DNA from 2 places in the Devosia sp. LjRoot3 genome. Region 1 is predicted to be linked to the other one. Evidence: predicted binding sites of a transcription regulator. Region 1 holds the regulator's gene; the other holds the start of a gene.
What was found. The regulator PhoB, encoded in region 1, activates phosphate uptake and scavenging genes when phosphate is short. The targets are predictions, from matches to a motif close to TGTCATNNANCTGTCAT.

Region 1 (7,331 bases):
TACGCCCCCGCGCTTGACGTCGTCGAACTGCGCGCCCGCATCGGCATGGTCTTCCAGAAGCCGAACCCCTTCCCCAAGTCGATCTACGACAACGTCGCCTATGGCCCCCGCATCCATGGTCTCGCCCGCAACAAGGCCGACCTCGACGAAATCGTCGTCTCGTCCCTGCGCAAGGCGGGCCTCTTCGAAGAAGTGAAGGATCGCCTGCAGGAGCCCGGCACCGGTCTCTCCGGCGGCCAGCAGCAGCGCCTCTGCATTGCCCGCGCCATCGCGGTCGGTCCGGAAGTGATCCTCATGGACGAGCCCTGCTCGGCCCTCGACCCGATCGCCACCGCCGTCATCGAAGAGCTGATCGACGAACTGCGCGAAAACTACACCATCGTCATCGTGACCCACTCGATGCAGCAGGCAGCCCGCGTTTCCCAGCGCACCGCCTTCTTCCACCTCGGCAACCTGATCGAACAGGGCCCGACCGAGGACATCTTCACCAATCCGGTGAACAAGCAGACCCAGGACTACATCATGGGCCGCATCGGCTGATCGCGGAACGAGGAACCAACATCATGCCCAATACCGCATCCGATCACATCGTCTCGTCCTTCACCGACGAACTCAACGCCCTGGCCCAGACCATTGCCGAAATGGGTGGCCAGGTCGAAGTCGCCATCGAGAACGGCACCAAGGCCCTTCTCAAGCTCGACCGCGAGCTGGCTGACCTCACCATCATCGCCGACCAACGCATCGACGACATGCAGCGCAAGATCGACGACATGTGCGTCTCGATCATCGCCCGCCGCCAGCCCATGGCCTCGGACCTGCGTTCGATCGTCACCGCCATCCACGTCGCCAACGACCTGGAACGCGTCGGCGATATGGCCAAGCAGCTTGCCCGTCGCTCGCTGAAACTCGAAGGCATCAACCTGCAGCCGACCTTCTACAACGGCGTCAAGAACATGACTGCCCTTGTCCTGCGTCAGCTCAAGGACGCCCTCGACGCCTATGCCAACCGCGACGCAGCCGCGTCGGTCGAAGTGTGCAACCGCGACGACGAAGTCGACGCCATGCACACCTCGCTGTTCCGCGAACTTCTGACCTACATGCTGGAAGATCCGCGCAACATCACCACCTGCACGCATCTGCTGTTCTGCGCCAAGAACCTCGAACGCATCGGCGACCACGCGACCAACATCGCCGAACGCGCCTACTACCTGCAGACCGGCAAGCAGCTGACCGCTGACGTGCAGGAACTGCACCGGACCCAGATCAAGGCATAGCCACTCTCGCCTTGTAACTACCCCAAACCAGCCACCATTTTCCTCAGGGGGCAGCAGAGGAAGATGGTGGCAAAAACAATGAAATGACGGCAGCATGCGGCTGCCGATCGATGGAGCACGCCTATGCCCGCGACCATTCTCGTTGTCGAAGACGAGGGCGATATCGCCATTCTGCTGCGTTACAACCTCGAAGCCGAGGGTTTCCGCGTCGTCACCGCTGAAACCGGCGACGAGGCCCAGCACGCTATCGCCGAAAAGCTGCCCGACCTGATCCTGCTCGACTGGATGCTGCCCGAAATCTCCGGCATCGAACTCTGCCGCCGGCTCCGCGCCCGCGAAGAAACCTCGCGCATCCCGGTGATCATGCTCACCGCCCGCGGTGAAGAAGAAGAACGCGTCCGGGGCCTCTCGACCGGCGCCGACGACTACGTCGTAAAACCCTTCTCGGTCCCTGAGCTGGTTGCCCGCATCCACGCCCTCCTCCGCCGCGCCAACCCCAATCTGGTGACCGCAGCGCTGAAGGTCGGCGATCTCGAACTCGACCGCACCACCCACCGCGTCCGCCGCTCCACCCGCGACGTGCACCTGGGCCCCACCGAATATCGCCTGCTCGAATATCTCATGCGCCATCCCGGCCGCGTCTATTCGCGCGAGCAGCTTCTCGATGGCGTCTGGGGCAATGACGTCTATGTCGACGAGCGCACCGTCGACGTCCATATCGGCCGCCTCCGCCGCGCCATCAATCGCGGCCGCGAAAACGACCCGATCCGCACCGTCCGCGGCGCCGGCTACGCCTTCGACGAACGCTTCGGCCAACCAGCCTGAAGCCGCAAACTCGTTTATCTCAGCCTATCCCCGTAGCCCTCATGGTGAGGTGCGAAGCGCAAGCGTAGCCTCGAACCACGAGGGCGTGCCCCGATGCCTGGGTGCCACGCCCTCGTGGTTCGAGGCTTTACCCTGCAAGGCACCTCATCATGAGAGCCACTGCGAGATCGCGCCCTCACGCACCCGTTAACGTTTCGCTAACGATAACATTGCCTCCTCCCTCCAAAGCAGGGTAGCAAGGTCCGTCGGGGCCGAAAGGGTCGTGACGCCTCGATTGCCCAGTTCAGGACCGCCTCGCACATGACACCAGCTTTCCTCGTCACCCACTCCGGTGGTTTCCATGCCGATGAATTGCTGTCGAGCGTCATCCTGACCCGGCTGTTCCCCGCTGCCGAGATCGTGCGCAGCCGCGCGCCGGAGTGGATCACCCCTGCCCCCGATCGCATCATCTACGATGTCGGCGGCGCTTATGACGCCGAGGCCCGCATTTTCGATCACCACCAGCGCGGCGCACCGCTGCGCGACGATGGCCAGCCCTACAGTTCCTTTGGCCTTGTCTGGAAGCATTTCGGCCGCGACTACATCGCCTCCTTCGATGTTCCCGCTGAGCATGTCGAAAGCGTGCATGCCTCGGTGGATGGCAATCTCGTCCTGCCTATCGATCTCGTCGACAACGGCGCCGCCAGCCCCTCGGGTCCGCTGGCCGGCCTGTCGCTCTCTTCGCTCCTCGAAACCCTGAAACCTGACTTCGACGACCGCGACGCCGAGGCCGATCAGCAGGCGTTCCACAAGGCACTCATCATCGCCCGCAGCTTCGTCGAGGCGGCCGTCGCCCGCAGCGCGGCAAAGCTCCGCGCCGAGGCCCTCGTGACGAAGGCGATCGAGGCCACCGGCCCCGGTCGCGTGCTTGAACTGCCCATGGGCATGCCCTTCCGCGCCGCCATCGTGAAGGCCGGCGCCGATCACCTGCTCTTCGTCGTCCATCCGCGCGACAAGGACTGGTGCCTCACCGGCATCCGCCGCAGCGACGAGGGTTTTGAGCTGCGCGCCGATCTGCCCGCCGCCTGGGCGGGTCTCACCAACCATGATCTGGAAGTCGCCAGCGGCGTCGAAGGCGCCACCTTCTGCCACAACGGCCGTTTCATCGCCGCCGCCAAGACCCGGGCCGCCGCCCTCGCCATGGCCGACATCGCCGTGGCCGAAGCAATCGGCAGCCGCGCGGCCTGAGCGGCCCGGTTTCGGGACAAAGCCATACCTAGGAACAGGTATCTAAGGCGCCCCGGGCAAATCCCGCAGATTGCGACGTGGTTTAGACATCACAACCCCACTTCTCGGGTTGGCAGCGCCGACCGGGCCTGATAACGAAGTGCACCGATCACAGATCGACTCCGCCTGCCATTCATGGAGAAGGCGCACACCAAGTTAGGAAATTTTTTGCAGGTCCAGGTACGCGACAACAATGTCGACCAAGCCCTCCGCGTTCTCAAGAAGCGTCTTCAGCGCGAAGGCGTCTTCCGCGAGATGAAGCTCCGCAAGTATTTCGAGAAGCCCTCGGAAGCTCGCGTGCGCAAGAAGGCCGAAGCCATCCGCCGCAACCGTAAGGCTGCGCGTAAGCAGGCTATTCGCGAAGGTCTGATTGCTGCGCCCAAGCGTCCCGCAGGAAGCTTCGGCGGCCGTCCCGGTTCGGCTCCGCGTTCGCAGGCCTAAAACCTATATCCAGAACTGGTATCCAGTTCGGAACAAGCAAACGCCGGCCATATGGCCGGCGTTTTTATTGGCGCGTCCTGCGCGCCTGGCCGATGGTTTCCATCTGCCGATGCAGGGAGCGGATCTGGTCCGGCCCAAGCGTTTGTCCGCCGATCTTGAGCAAGGCGCCGTGAAGGCTCACGGGCGCTGCCTGTTCCATGGCGAACCGGATGGCCTTGGCGGCCGAGGAAAAGCGCCGCGCACCCTGTGCGAGTGCCGTTGCGGCGTCGCTGCCGAGGAACAGTTCCCCCGGAGCGCTTAGTATATGCGTATTCATTTCAGTCTTTCTTCCGGCCAGAGGCCGGCATTAGCCCGGCGCGAGTCGCGCCAGGGGCGGCATATTCGTGCACGTTATTGCATCGTGATTGTCTCACCCTCGTGACAACAACTGCCACGACCGGGAGATCAACCGACGCAAACCTTGAAGGGTGAGTGCGCTTACCGCTTGTTTACGGCGATGCTGAAGACGCTTGCGCCTTCGACATAGGCCGATTTGGACGCGTCGCTGGGCGAAAGATCGCCCTCTTCGACAACGCGTTCATTGGTCTCGCCGCGCGATTTTACCCGATACAGTACCGGGCCAGTCTCATGTGGGAGACACGAGATCACTTCGCAAGGGCCTGCAGGCCGATTGCTGTGACGCGGGGCGGAGCGCAGGTCGAGCATCTGGCCGACTTTATAGAGGTGAGACATCGAGCGCTCCTTTGGAAACCGGGGCGCAACCGCCCCGGCCAAACTCAAACACTAGCGTTTTCAGAAAGAGGCGAACCGCCTTCCGGTTTGAAAACGCTGCACAGCAAAGCCTGGTACACGTCGCGACCTCGAGGAGATCGCGATACGCGTCTTAGGCGAGCTGCACGTTGATTGCGGATTCACGACCGTCACGACCCTTTTCGAGGTCGAAGGTCACCTTCTGGCCGTCGGCAAGGCTGGAAATACCAGCACGTTCCAGCGCAGAAATGTGGACGAAGGCATCCTTACCGCCGCCATCGGGCGAGATAAAGCCGAAGCCCTTGGTCGAATTGAAGAATTTCACGGTGCCGTTGATCATTGGCGTCCTCATGAATTGGCTCGAAGCGGTGCAAGCGAGCGGTTCCCCTGCAGCAACATGCTACAGAAGCCTATTAACGTTTGCAGTTCGGAAGGAAAGCCAAGCAACCGGATCGGCCGGCAGGGTCAGTTCGCCAACGGGGGCAGAAAACGTATTCTCCAATAGTCTACGTCAAATGCGCCAAAGTCAAGGCGCGTGCGCCAAGCGCCCCGGCTGGCCCCGCTCAAGCCCGCTTGGCCCGCTGCACCAATGCATCGAACTGCTGCAGGAAGTTAGAGCGGTCCTTTGCCGAAAAAGCCGCATTGAACCCCCGGCTTTCCCCGGTTTCGCGCAGGTGCTGGTTCAGGTCCCGCATTGCCAGCGCCATGCCGATTGTATCGGTCGTAAAGAGTTTTCCCGTCGGCCCGATCGCCGCCCCGCCCTTGGCAAGGATCCGGCTCGCCAGCGGAATATCCGCGGTCACCACCAGGTCGCCCGGCACCGAATTCTCGACGATCCAGTCATCTGCCGCGTCCGCACCCTGCGGCACCATCACATTCCGCACCATCGGATCACGCGATGGTCGAAGCCCGAAATTGGCTACATAAGTGATCACCAGCCCATGCCGCTCGGCCACTCGCGCCGCCTCGTCCTTCACCGGACAGGCATCGGCATCGACGAAAACTGCAACCATGGCTACACCTCCGGGCTGTCGCGCAGCGGCGTCGTATCATCGAGTGGCACGGTCTGCCGCTCGATCATCCGGTGCACCACCGGCATGCCCGGTCCGCGATGCAGCGCCCGCAATTGCTCGGTATTATCCGCATCCGCCTTGGTGCGCCGAAGATTGTGCCGGACATAGTCGACCCAGGTCGGCACATGATAGCTCTCCACCCAGATGTAGGGCTTTTCGAGGTCGCGCAGCAGTCCCCACTGCCTTGCGCCATCGCGAATGCGGATACGCCGCCGCTCGCTCATCAGTGCCAGGAAGCGCGGAATATCCTCCTGCGCGATCTGGTAGTCGATCATGATCATGATCGGTCCGCTGCGCGGCATCAGGTCGAGTTTCAGCAGCGGCTCGTTGAACGTATCGAGCGGATTTAGATCACGCTCATTGAACTGCGGCAGCGGCAGCCTCAACCCCACCAGCAGACAAAGCACCAGCACGCCCGCCGCCAGCACCAGCGCCCATTGCGGATCGGCCGCGTCAGCCGTCATGCCCCAGACCCAGCTCCCCCCGGCCATGCCACCAAAGGTCGCCGTCTGATAGAGCGACAGCGCCCGCCCCACCACCCAGCGCGGTGCAGAAAGCTGGATCGACACATTGAACAGCGAGAGCGACAGCACCCAGCAGGCCCCCGCTGGCAACAGCACAAAGTGGCTCAACAACGGATCACGGCTGAACGCCAGCCCCAGACAGCTCAGCGCAAAGCCAAGACAGGCAATGCGTACAATGGCCTCATTGGAAAACCGCTGCCGCACTCGCCCATTGAGAACCGCACCGGCAATGGCCCCGAGCCCGAAACAACCCAGCAGCGTGCCATAGACCAGCGCGCCACCGCCCACATATTCCTCAGCCACCGAAGGCAGCAGCGCCATGATGACGATGGCAGCAAAGCCGAACAGAAAGCCGCGGAACAGCACCGACAGCAGGTTCGGGGACAGCGACACATAGCGCACGCCGGCCCACATGGCGCTGCCCAGGTGCTCGCGCGGCAGCCGCGCCTTGACCCTCTGCGGCTTCCACCGCCAAAGCGCCCCAATCAACGCCAGATAGGACACCGCGTTCACGGCAAAGGCCGCACTCGCCCCGGCAAAAGCCACGATCATGCCACCGACGGCCGGGCCGACGCTGCGCATCATGTTAAAACCCATGGCATTGAGCGTCACCGCACCCGGCAGGTCCTCGCGCGGCACGATATCGCCCATCGATGCCTGCCAGGACGGATTGAACAGCGCCGTGCCGCAGCCAATGAGAAATGTAAATGTCAGCAACAGCCAGGGATTGAGCAGCCCGAACCAGGCCGTCACCGCCAGCAACAACGACACCACGGCCATGCAGCTCTGCGCCACCAGCATCACGCTGCGCCGGTCAAAATTATCCGCCAGCGCCCCGGCCGCGATGGAGAACACCATGATCGGCAGCGTGTTCGACGCCTGCACCAGCGCGACCATATTGTGCGACGTGGTCAGCGTCGTCATCATCCAGCCCGCGCCGACCGCCTGTACCAATCCCCCGAGATTGGAGAACAGGGTCGCCAGCCACAGAGTACGAAAAGTCTCGTGACGGAATGGCGCCAGAATGGATGCGCGCTCAGACATGTGATTCAACTCCTGCCCCTGTCATGGGCGAGTCAGAGACAGGTGGCAAGCTTCGAACCGTGCCGCAGGCAAAATCGCTCCAGTGGAGCGATTTTTGGTGAGAAGGCCACGAGGGCTGCGCCCGAATGGCGGTA
Region 2 (7,331 bases), on a different contig from region 1:
TCGGTGACCATGCCGTAGCCGACATAGCCGGCGGCATCGGCGATATGGGCCTCGCTGACCAGCACTTCGCCGAGGTGAAAATCGACGTTTTCGACCGTGTCGCGCATTGGGACCATGACGAGCCCGGTGCGATTGGTGATGACCGAAATCTCGCCCATGCCCTCAAGCAGGGTTTCGGCTAGCGCTTTCAGAAGTGCCGGCCGCGCCCGCGCCAGAATGTCGAGCGTCGCTCCGTGAGCGGAGCCACCCGATGGTGTCTCGTTAAACATCATTGTCTCTTTCGGTAGTAAGCACGGTCGGCTGGTCGGTTTCGAAGGTGAACTGCACCCGGTCGCCCGCCCACACAGCCTCGGAAAATCCAATCGGTCGCCCATCGAGATCGGCGTCGACCTTTTGCACCACGAGCACCGACTGGCCGGCGCGCAGCATCAGCATGCTCGCCTCGCTTTCGGAGGCGAGGCGCGTGAAGACAGTAGTGCGTAGGCGCCGGTAATCGGTGATGCCGTAGGAATGATAGACCTTTGTGATCGACGACAGTTCCCGCCGCCGCTCGGGCAGGTCGGGGAAGCGGGTAGTGTCGTGATAGGCCCAGCCAATGCTGATCGGCAGATCATTGGCAAAACCGCGCCAGGAGCGGGCAAAAACCTTGGCTTCGGGCTCGATGCCCAATGCCGAGGCGACGCGCTTGCTCGCCGGAATGGTCATTTCCGCCAGCGTTTCGCCGGACGCGGTGAGACCCTGCGACATCAGGTTTTCATGAAAACGCGTGCGCGAACCGATGACGTAGTTGAGGAGTGGAGCGCGCTCGACAAAGGTACCGCGGCCGTGTTCGACACGCAGCTTGCCTTCGCTGACCAGGGCTGCCAGCGCCTTGCGCAGCGAGTGGCGCCGCGTGCCATAGAGCAGGCAAAGCTCGGGCTCGGACGGCAGGCGCGCATCCGGCGCAAGGCGTCCCGTGGTAATTTCTTCGCTGATCCGATCCCGGGTTTCCTCCCAGGAATGGCCTTGATTCCGCATTGCACCAACTCATTCGAATGAGCTGGTTTTAGTCGGGGTCAATGACACGCGCGTGACACGGCGCGGGCCAACCATGCGACGATCCGGCTTTAGCAGCGCCGTTCGAAAAACCGATGACGCCTTAGCTCTGCATGCGCTTGAGAAGGTCCGTCAGGTCCTTTGCGTGGGGGCTGGACTGCACGCGATCTGCAGCCAGATGCGGTCTATGAGCCCTGACATCGGAGGGACTGTAGGCAAATTCACGCCGGAAAGCGCGGCTGAATTCAGCAGCATCGTTGAAGCAGAAATCCTCGGCCACTTCGAAGATGCGCCGCCCGCTCAAGGGGTCGGCCAGCACCTTGTGCGCCGCAAGCAGCCGGCGCTTCTGGATATAGTGCATGATGCCGCCCGAGGCCTCGAAAAGGCGGTAGAGGCGGGAGCGGGAAACGCCGAGCCCGCGCAGGATGAAATTCACATCGAGCGCCGGATTCTGCAGATTATCCTGCACGCACTGTCGGGCGCGTTCGAGGAGGGCGTGGTTGATTAGCGCCCCGGCCTCTTCGAGGCGATCGGGCGACGGCGCAATCGCCGCAAGGAGCAGCGCGCGCGTGGCCGCCACAAGCTCGGCGAGGTCCCCCGGCTGCAGCTGCGACATGCGGCTTTCCAAGCTCAGCATATAGTCGGCAAAAATGCCGCCCATGCCGTCTTGCAGCAGCGTGAGCGAGGCGGCGTCGAGGAGGTGGGCGGCGTCGCGGCAGGTATCGCGCGGGACATAGAGCAGATGCGCCTTGCCCGCCGTGACCTGGCCATGGAAGGGATCGACGAGGGAGGTAAGTTGCGGAATTCCTGAAACATTTTCGAGAAGGACCCTGGAGCCCTCGATCGTGCATCGACCGGTGACGAAGAGCGAAACGACCCAATGATCCAATGGATCGCGCTTGGATTGCTCGGCGAGACTGGCAAAGCGCAGGCTGTCGGTTTCGATGGTCTGGAAGGCCATGCTGCCCAGATCCCAGGTGCGATGCCGGGCGCGAAAATTCCTGTTGTCCTGGCTCGGAAAGATGTCAAAGGCGGCGGAATGGACATCGCGCCAGGCGTCGAACCGATCCGCTACAGGCACTTCACTGGTTGAAAAATCGATAGGCCTCAGACCGATAGCTTCGTCATTCGGCGAATTCATCAGCGGCACAACCGGCTGATATCGCGGACGAATACTGGACGCATGGTACATTCTGACGCTCCCCCTCAGAGTTTCCCGACCTTCAGCGAAGGCGGAAAACTGCTGGCCGCGGGACCGCGCCACGCGGCCCGTCTGGCCCCAAAAGGGACTGGCCGCAACGGTGCGCGGCCAAGCCACACACAAACAGAAGGCAAGAAGCCAAAGCGCCAAAAGCCCGGCGCTTCAGAGGTTTGGATAGTCGTCTGCCGGGGGGCCGCCAAAGTGCCCTCGGGTTCCCGAACGCTCCTCCGCCGCTGGCGACGGCTGCTGCGAACAACCAGTCTAGCGTCGAACGAGAAGTTGAAAAAGCCAAATAGGCAGAATGACTATGCGAAAACTTTATCCGAATATTGCCGCCGCCGACAAGCTGCTTGCCCCGAATGGCCAGAGACACGCAATTTGCTGAGTGAGAGTATCATATACTTCCGCGAACGGATGTGCATTCCGTCCCAGACCTTGTCTCTGCGTTCCTATCTGGCCGATCCATCGCCGCGCGTTGGCGTCTATTGGCTAACAGACTGTTACCCTCGAGAGACGCAAACGCGCGAACAGGTGAAAATGGGCGAGATCTGACAGGCTCTATGGCTGGTCGCCGGTTATGTCCTTGTAGATCACCCCATCCTTCATGATGATGAGGAAGTTGTTTGCCGGATCGGCAACCAGGGTCAGGTCCTCGAGCGGATTGCCGTCAACGAGCAGCAGATCGGCATAGGCGCCTTCCTCGATGAGGCCGATGCGCCCGGGATAGGGATTGCGCTCGCCCGAGAGCAGGAGCAGCTCGCCATTGGTGCCCGTGGCCATCTGCAGCGCTTCGACCGGGGTGTACCATTCGAGCAGGTTGAGCAGCATGTTGTTCTGGCCGCGGGCCAGAATGGGCGAGAACAGAATGTCGGTTCCCCAGGCCGTCTTGAGGTCGTACTTCTTGGCAAATTCGTAGACATTGCTGGTGCCGTGCAGCACCTCATGGAATTTGTCCATGGAGGTGGGCGGCAGGCCCGCGCCGGCATTTTCGTCAAAAGGCTGGGTGCTGAGCCAGATGCCCTTCTCCGCCATCAGCTGCGCCGTCTCGTCATCGATCAGATGCGCGTGCTCGATGACTTTTACCCCAGCATTGATCGCCGTTTGCACCGCCTGCGGGGTATAGGCATGGACGCCGACATAGGTGCCCCAGTTCGAGGCGGCTTGCACGGCGGCCTCGATTTCCACATCGATAAAGGTCGACGCGTCGAGCGGGCTGAAGGGCGAGGCCACCCCACCGCCGGCCGTCAGCTTGATCTGGGAGGCGCCCTGCATCAATTGCTCGCGGGTGCGCATGCGGACTTCGTCGGGACTGTCGACCACCATGGCCATGCCGGCCTCTTCCATCGGGGTCAGCTCCCCGATCTGGCGCGGCAGATCGGCAAAGGTCCGGAAATCGCCGTGCCCGCTGGTAATGGTCAGCATCGCACCAGATGGATAGATACGTGGCCCGGGGATGAGGCCCTGGTCGATGATCTTCTTGAGCCCGAAGGCCGGACCGCCGAGGTCGCGCACCGTGGTAAAGCCGCGCATCAGTGTCGCCGTCGCCTCGACGCCGGCAACAAGATGCGTATAGCCCATGTCGGCAAGGCCGGTATCGGGGGTGACCCCGATCAGCATGGTATGCCAATGCGCGTCGATCAGGCCCGGCATCAGCACCTTGCCCTCACCATCGATCACCGTGGCGCCGTCTTCGCTGATTGCAGCGGTCGAAATCCCGGCGATCTTGCCGTCCTTGACCAGAACATTGGATGGGCCACTCAGCGCATCCGACTGCCCATCAAAAATCATGACATTTTCGAACACGACCGGGGCTTTTGCCGTCTGGGCAAGGACAGCCGGCGCCGCCGCCAGCAGAGCCGCTGCCGCAACAGCCGGACCAACAAAAAACAACGACACCAGTGACTTGGCCTTAGAGACACTCATGGCACGCAGAGCTCCTTACACTTCCGGGAGGCAAAGCTTAGCCGGATGAGGAGGCCCAACAATCGCACAAAATCCCAAACTGCAGCCTGCCGTCCCAACTGTGGCAGGACAGATCACGCGCGCTGGGCAGTTCACGTCATCTCAATCGCGGTGCGGCCCTCGGGTCAGGCCCGAGGGCAGCCCAGTGTTTTCGGACTCACGGGGGCTGGGACAGTGGCAGGATCGCTGCCAGTGCCCATTACCAGACCTTGACCGAGGCAATCGCCCCCTGCAGTTGCCGGCTCAGGTTCGACATGTCGCGCCGTATCGAAGTGCAATTGCGGAAATCCCGGCCCGTGCAGAGATCGACGCTGAGCGAATTGCCGTGGATGGCGACCGAGGCGATCCGGTTGCGCCAATTGCCCAGATTGGCATTGCCGTTACCAGGCCGCAGGCAAAAACTGTCACCGCGGAAATTGGGGCGATCGTAAAAACAGGCGCGCGCCGGACCAGCGTCAAAATCGAAATCGGGCCAGGGCATGGGCGGCGGCGGGGCAGCGATGAGGCGCATCACATAGGATTGGGAGAGCCAGCCGGTATCGCGCCCGGCATTGACGAGGCACCAATTGCGTTCGCAACGGACGATCGTCACCTCTTCGCCCGAGCGCACCACGCGGATCACGGCATGGTTCGTGCCCGGCCCGTTGCGCAAATTGACATTGGCAACCGTGACCGCCGGCCCGAACATCTGGGCCAGGGCCGGCAGGGACAGCACCAGGACGGCAAAGACCGCCATGGCAAACCGGACAAGCGTTCTAATCATCGTGAGACCTCCTATCGGACGCGGATCACTTGCTGCTTGTGCCGTCAAACCGGCTTCCTGACGAGCAAACCTGACCGCGCCTGCACAAATCCAAAATAGTAATTTTCGATTTGACTGACGCTATCACAGACAAAAAGCCGGACAACGCCACATGAAGATGGATTCTGAAAAGATGGACGGAATGCCAAGAATGTGGACTGCCGGACAAGAGTTTCAATTACTTCCTTATTGATCGAATTGCTTGCATGCGTGCCGAGGTTACACGGCCCACTTTGACGGAATGCGGGGCTCGTTATGCGGGGAGTGTCTGGCGCTACCGAACCGCTGATCGGTGGCTTCAGGCATCGGTGGATGGGGTGAAAGCGCACAAGGTGAGCGCCTTCTCCTAGGGGAGCGGGGAGATGAGGTGTCGGCCGTCGCCTCGGCCCTCACGGCAAGGGGGGAGCGGTCACTTTAGCGCCTTGTGGCTCCCCACCCCCACCCTCATTCCCTCCCCACAGGGGGGAGGGAGCGCTTGCCTCAATGACACGGCTCTTTCGTCTCCCTCCCCCTTGTGGGGAGGGATTAAGGGTGGGGGGTTCCGATGCGTCACAAGTGAACAGTTCCCGCGACGGGGCCAAGGGAGTGTCCGCTCTGGATGCGTCTTGTTGCCGTGACGCCTTCTAAGACACGGCGCGTGGAGCGAAAGCGCTCTGAACAAAGCCTTCCCTTACGGGGCGGTTGGGAGGGGGCGCCGGTCGCACAATGCTACGACCCGGCCCATCAAGGGTAGACGGGTGCATCGCGCGAAAACCCTCAGCCGGCGGGGCCACAATAGCCAAAACCCAAAAGCACGAGTGGCATTTTCGCGGGCAACGAAAGTTGGAAAGCGGGACGCCAAGCCTAGTGTGGGGACGCCTCGCCATTCTCCTCACGCCCCTGTGAGCGCTAGCCTCATCCGGCTCCAAAGAGGATTTGTGTTTTGTTGGAGCCAGTTAGGGGGCGGCGGTATGGCGGGAACTGACAAGGGGAAACTATCGCTCAATGCGCTGACGGCGATGGTCATAGGGTCCATGATCGGGGCCGGCATCTTTAACCTGCCGGGACGCTTTGCGACCGCAACGGGACCTTTTGGCGCCATCATCGCCTGGGCCATTGCCGGCACCGGCATGTATATGCTGGCTCGCGTTTTCCAGTCGCTCGCGACCCGAAGACCCGACATCGATTCCGGCGTTTTCGCTTATGCCAAGGCCGGTTTCGGCGACTATATGGGGTTCCTGTCCGCCTTCGGCTATTGGCTCGGGAGCTGTCTCGGCAACGTCTTTTACTGGGTTCTTATCGGCTCGACGCTCGGACGTTTTTTCCCTGAGCTCTTTGGCGATGGCAGCAGTCCCATTGCCATCATCGTGTCGCTGGCCGGCATCTGGGCCTTCCATTTCATGATCCTGCGCGGCGTCGAACAGGCCGCCTTCATCAATACTGTCGTGACCATCGCCAAGATCGTGCCGATCGTGGTGGCGGTCCTGATCTTCATTTTCTTCTTCAACTACAACCAGTTCTCCGAAAACTTCTTCGGCGGCCTCAACATGCCGGAAAAGAGCCTGGTGGCGCAGGTGCGCGACACCATGCTCATCACCGTCTTCGTCTTCCTCGGCATCGAAGGGGCGAGCGTCTATTCGCGCTTTGCCAAGAAGCGCGAGGATGTCGGCAGCGCCACGGTGCTGGGCTTTGTCGCCGTGACCGGCCTGATGGTCGCGGTCACGCTCCTCCCCTTTGCGACCGCCCCGCGCGCCGAAATTGCCGGGGTGGCGAACCCCTCCCTTGCCGGAGCGCTTGAACTGGTCGTGGGCCATTGGGGCGCCGTGTTCATTTCCATCGGCGTGCTGGTTTCGGTGCTCGGGGCCTATCTTGCCTGGTCGCTGATCTGCGCCGAGGTGATGTTCGCCGCCGCCAAGTCGCAGGACATGCCAAAGATGTTCGCGGCGCAGAACGACAATGGCGTGCCGGCCAATGCGCTCTGGCTGACCAATATCGTGGTCTCGCTCTTTGTCATCTCGACCTATTGGTCGGCTGACGCCTTCAACTTCATGCTCGACATGACCAGCGTCACCGCGCTCCTGCCCTATCTGCTGGTGGCCGGCTATGGCGTGATCGTTGCCCGCCGCGGCATTGGCTATGAGCCCAATGACAGCGAAAGGGGCATGGACCAGATCATTGCCTGGATCGCTGTCGTCTACACGCTCTTCATGTTCGTGGCCGCGGGGCTAAAATATGTCCTGCTCGTCGCCGTGCTCTTCGTTCCCGGAACCCTGATCCTCTATTTCTGGGCCCGCCGCGAGCAGCGCGCCAAATTCTTTACTCCGGTCGAACTGATCGTCTTCGGCGTCACCG

Region 2: the regulator PhoB is predicted to act here: its motif matches at 1,059-1,075, upstream of phnF (phosphonate metabolism transcriptional regulator PhnF).

What each region holds. Positions count from the first base shown of each region.
Region 1 covers NZ_CAXUPK020000003.1:197,883-205,213, forward strand. Annotated here, with positions in the region: gene pstB (phosphate ABC transporter ATP-binding protein PstB) at 1-540, shown strand, start outside; gene phoU (phosphate signaling complex protein PhoU) at 564-1,274, shown strand; gene phoB (phosphate regulon transcriptional regulator PhoB) at 1,398-2,099, shown strand; gene ACSQ2A_RS11925 (MYG1 family protein) at 2,400-3,326, shown strand; gene rpsU (30S ribosomal protein S21) at 3,534-3,806, shown strand; gene ACSQ2A_RS11935 (hypothetical protein) at 3,871-4,122, opposite strand; gene ACSQ2A_RS11940 (hypothetical protein) at 4,284-4,538, opposite strand; gene ACSQ2A_RS11945 (cold-shock protein) at 4,690-4,896, opposite strand; gene ACSQ2A_RS11950 (YaiI/YqxD family protein) at 5,120-5,569, opposite strand; gene ACSQ2A_RS11955 (MFS transporter) at 5,572-7,197, opposite strand.
Region 2 covers NZ_CAXUPK020000004.1:384,642-391,972, reverse strand. Annotated here, with positions in the region: gene ACSQ2A_RS16630 (phosphonate C-P lyase system protein PhnG) at 1-269, opposite strand, end outside; gene phnF (phosphonate metabolism transcriptional regulator PhnF) at 262-1,017, opposite strand; gene ACSQ2A_RS16620 (helix-turn-helix domain-containing protein) at 1,139-2,227, opposite strand; gene ACSQ2A_RS16615 (amidohydrolase family protein) at 2,795-4,159, opposite strand; gene ACSQ2A_RS16610 (SH3 domain-containing protein) at 4,398-4,961, opposite strand; gene ACSQ2A_RS16605 (basic amino acid/polyamine antiporter) at 5,951-7,331, shown strand, end outside.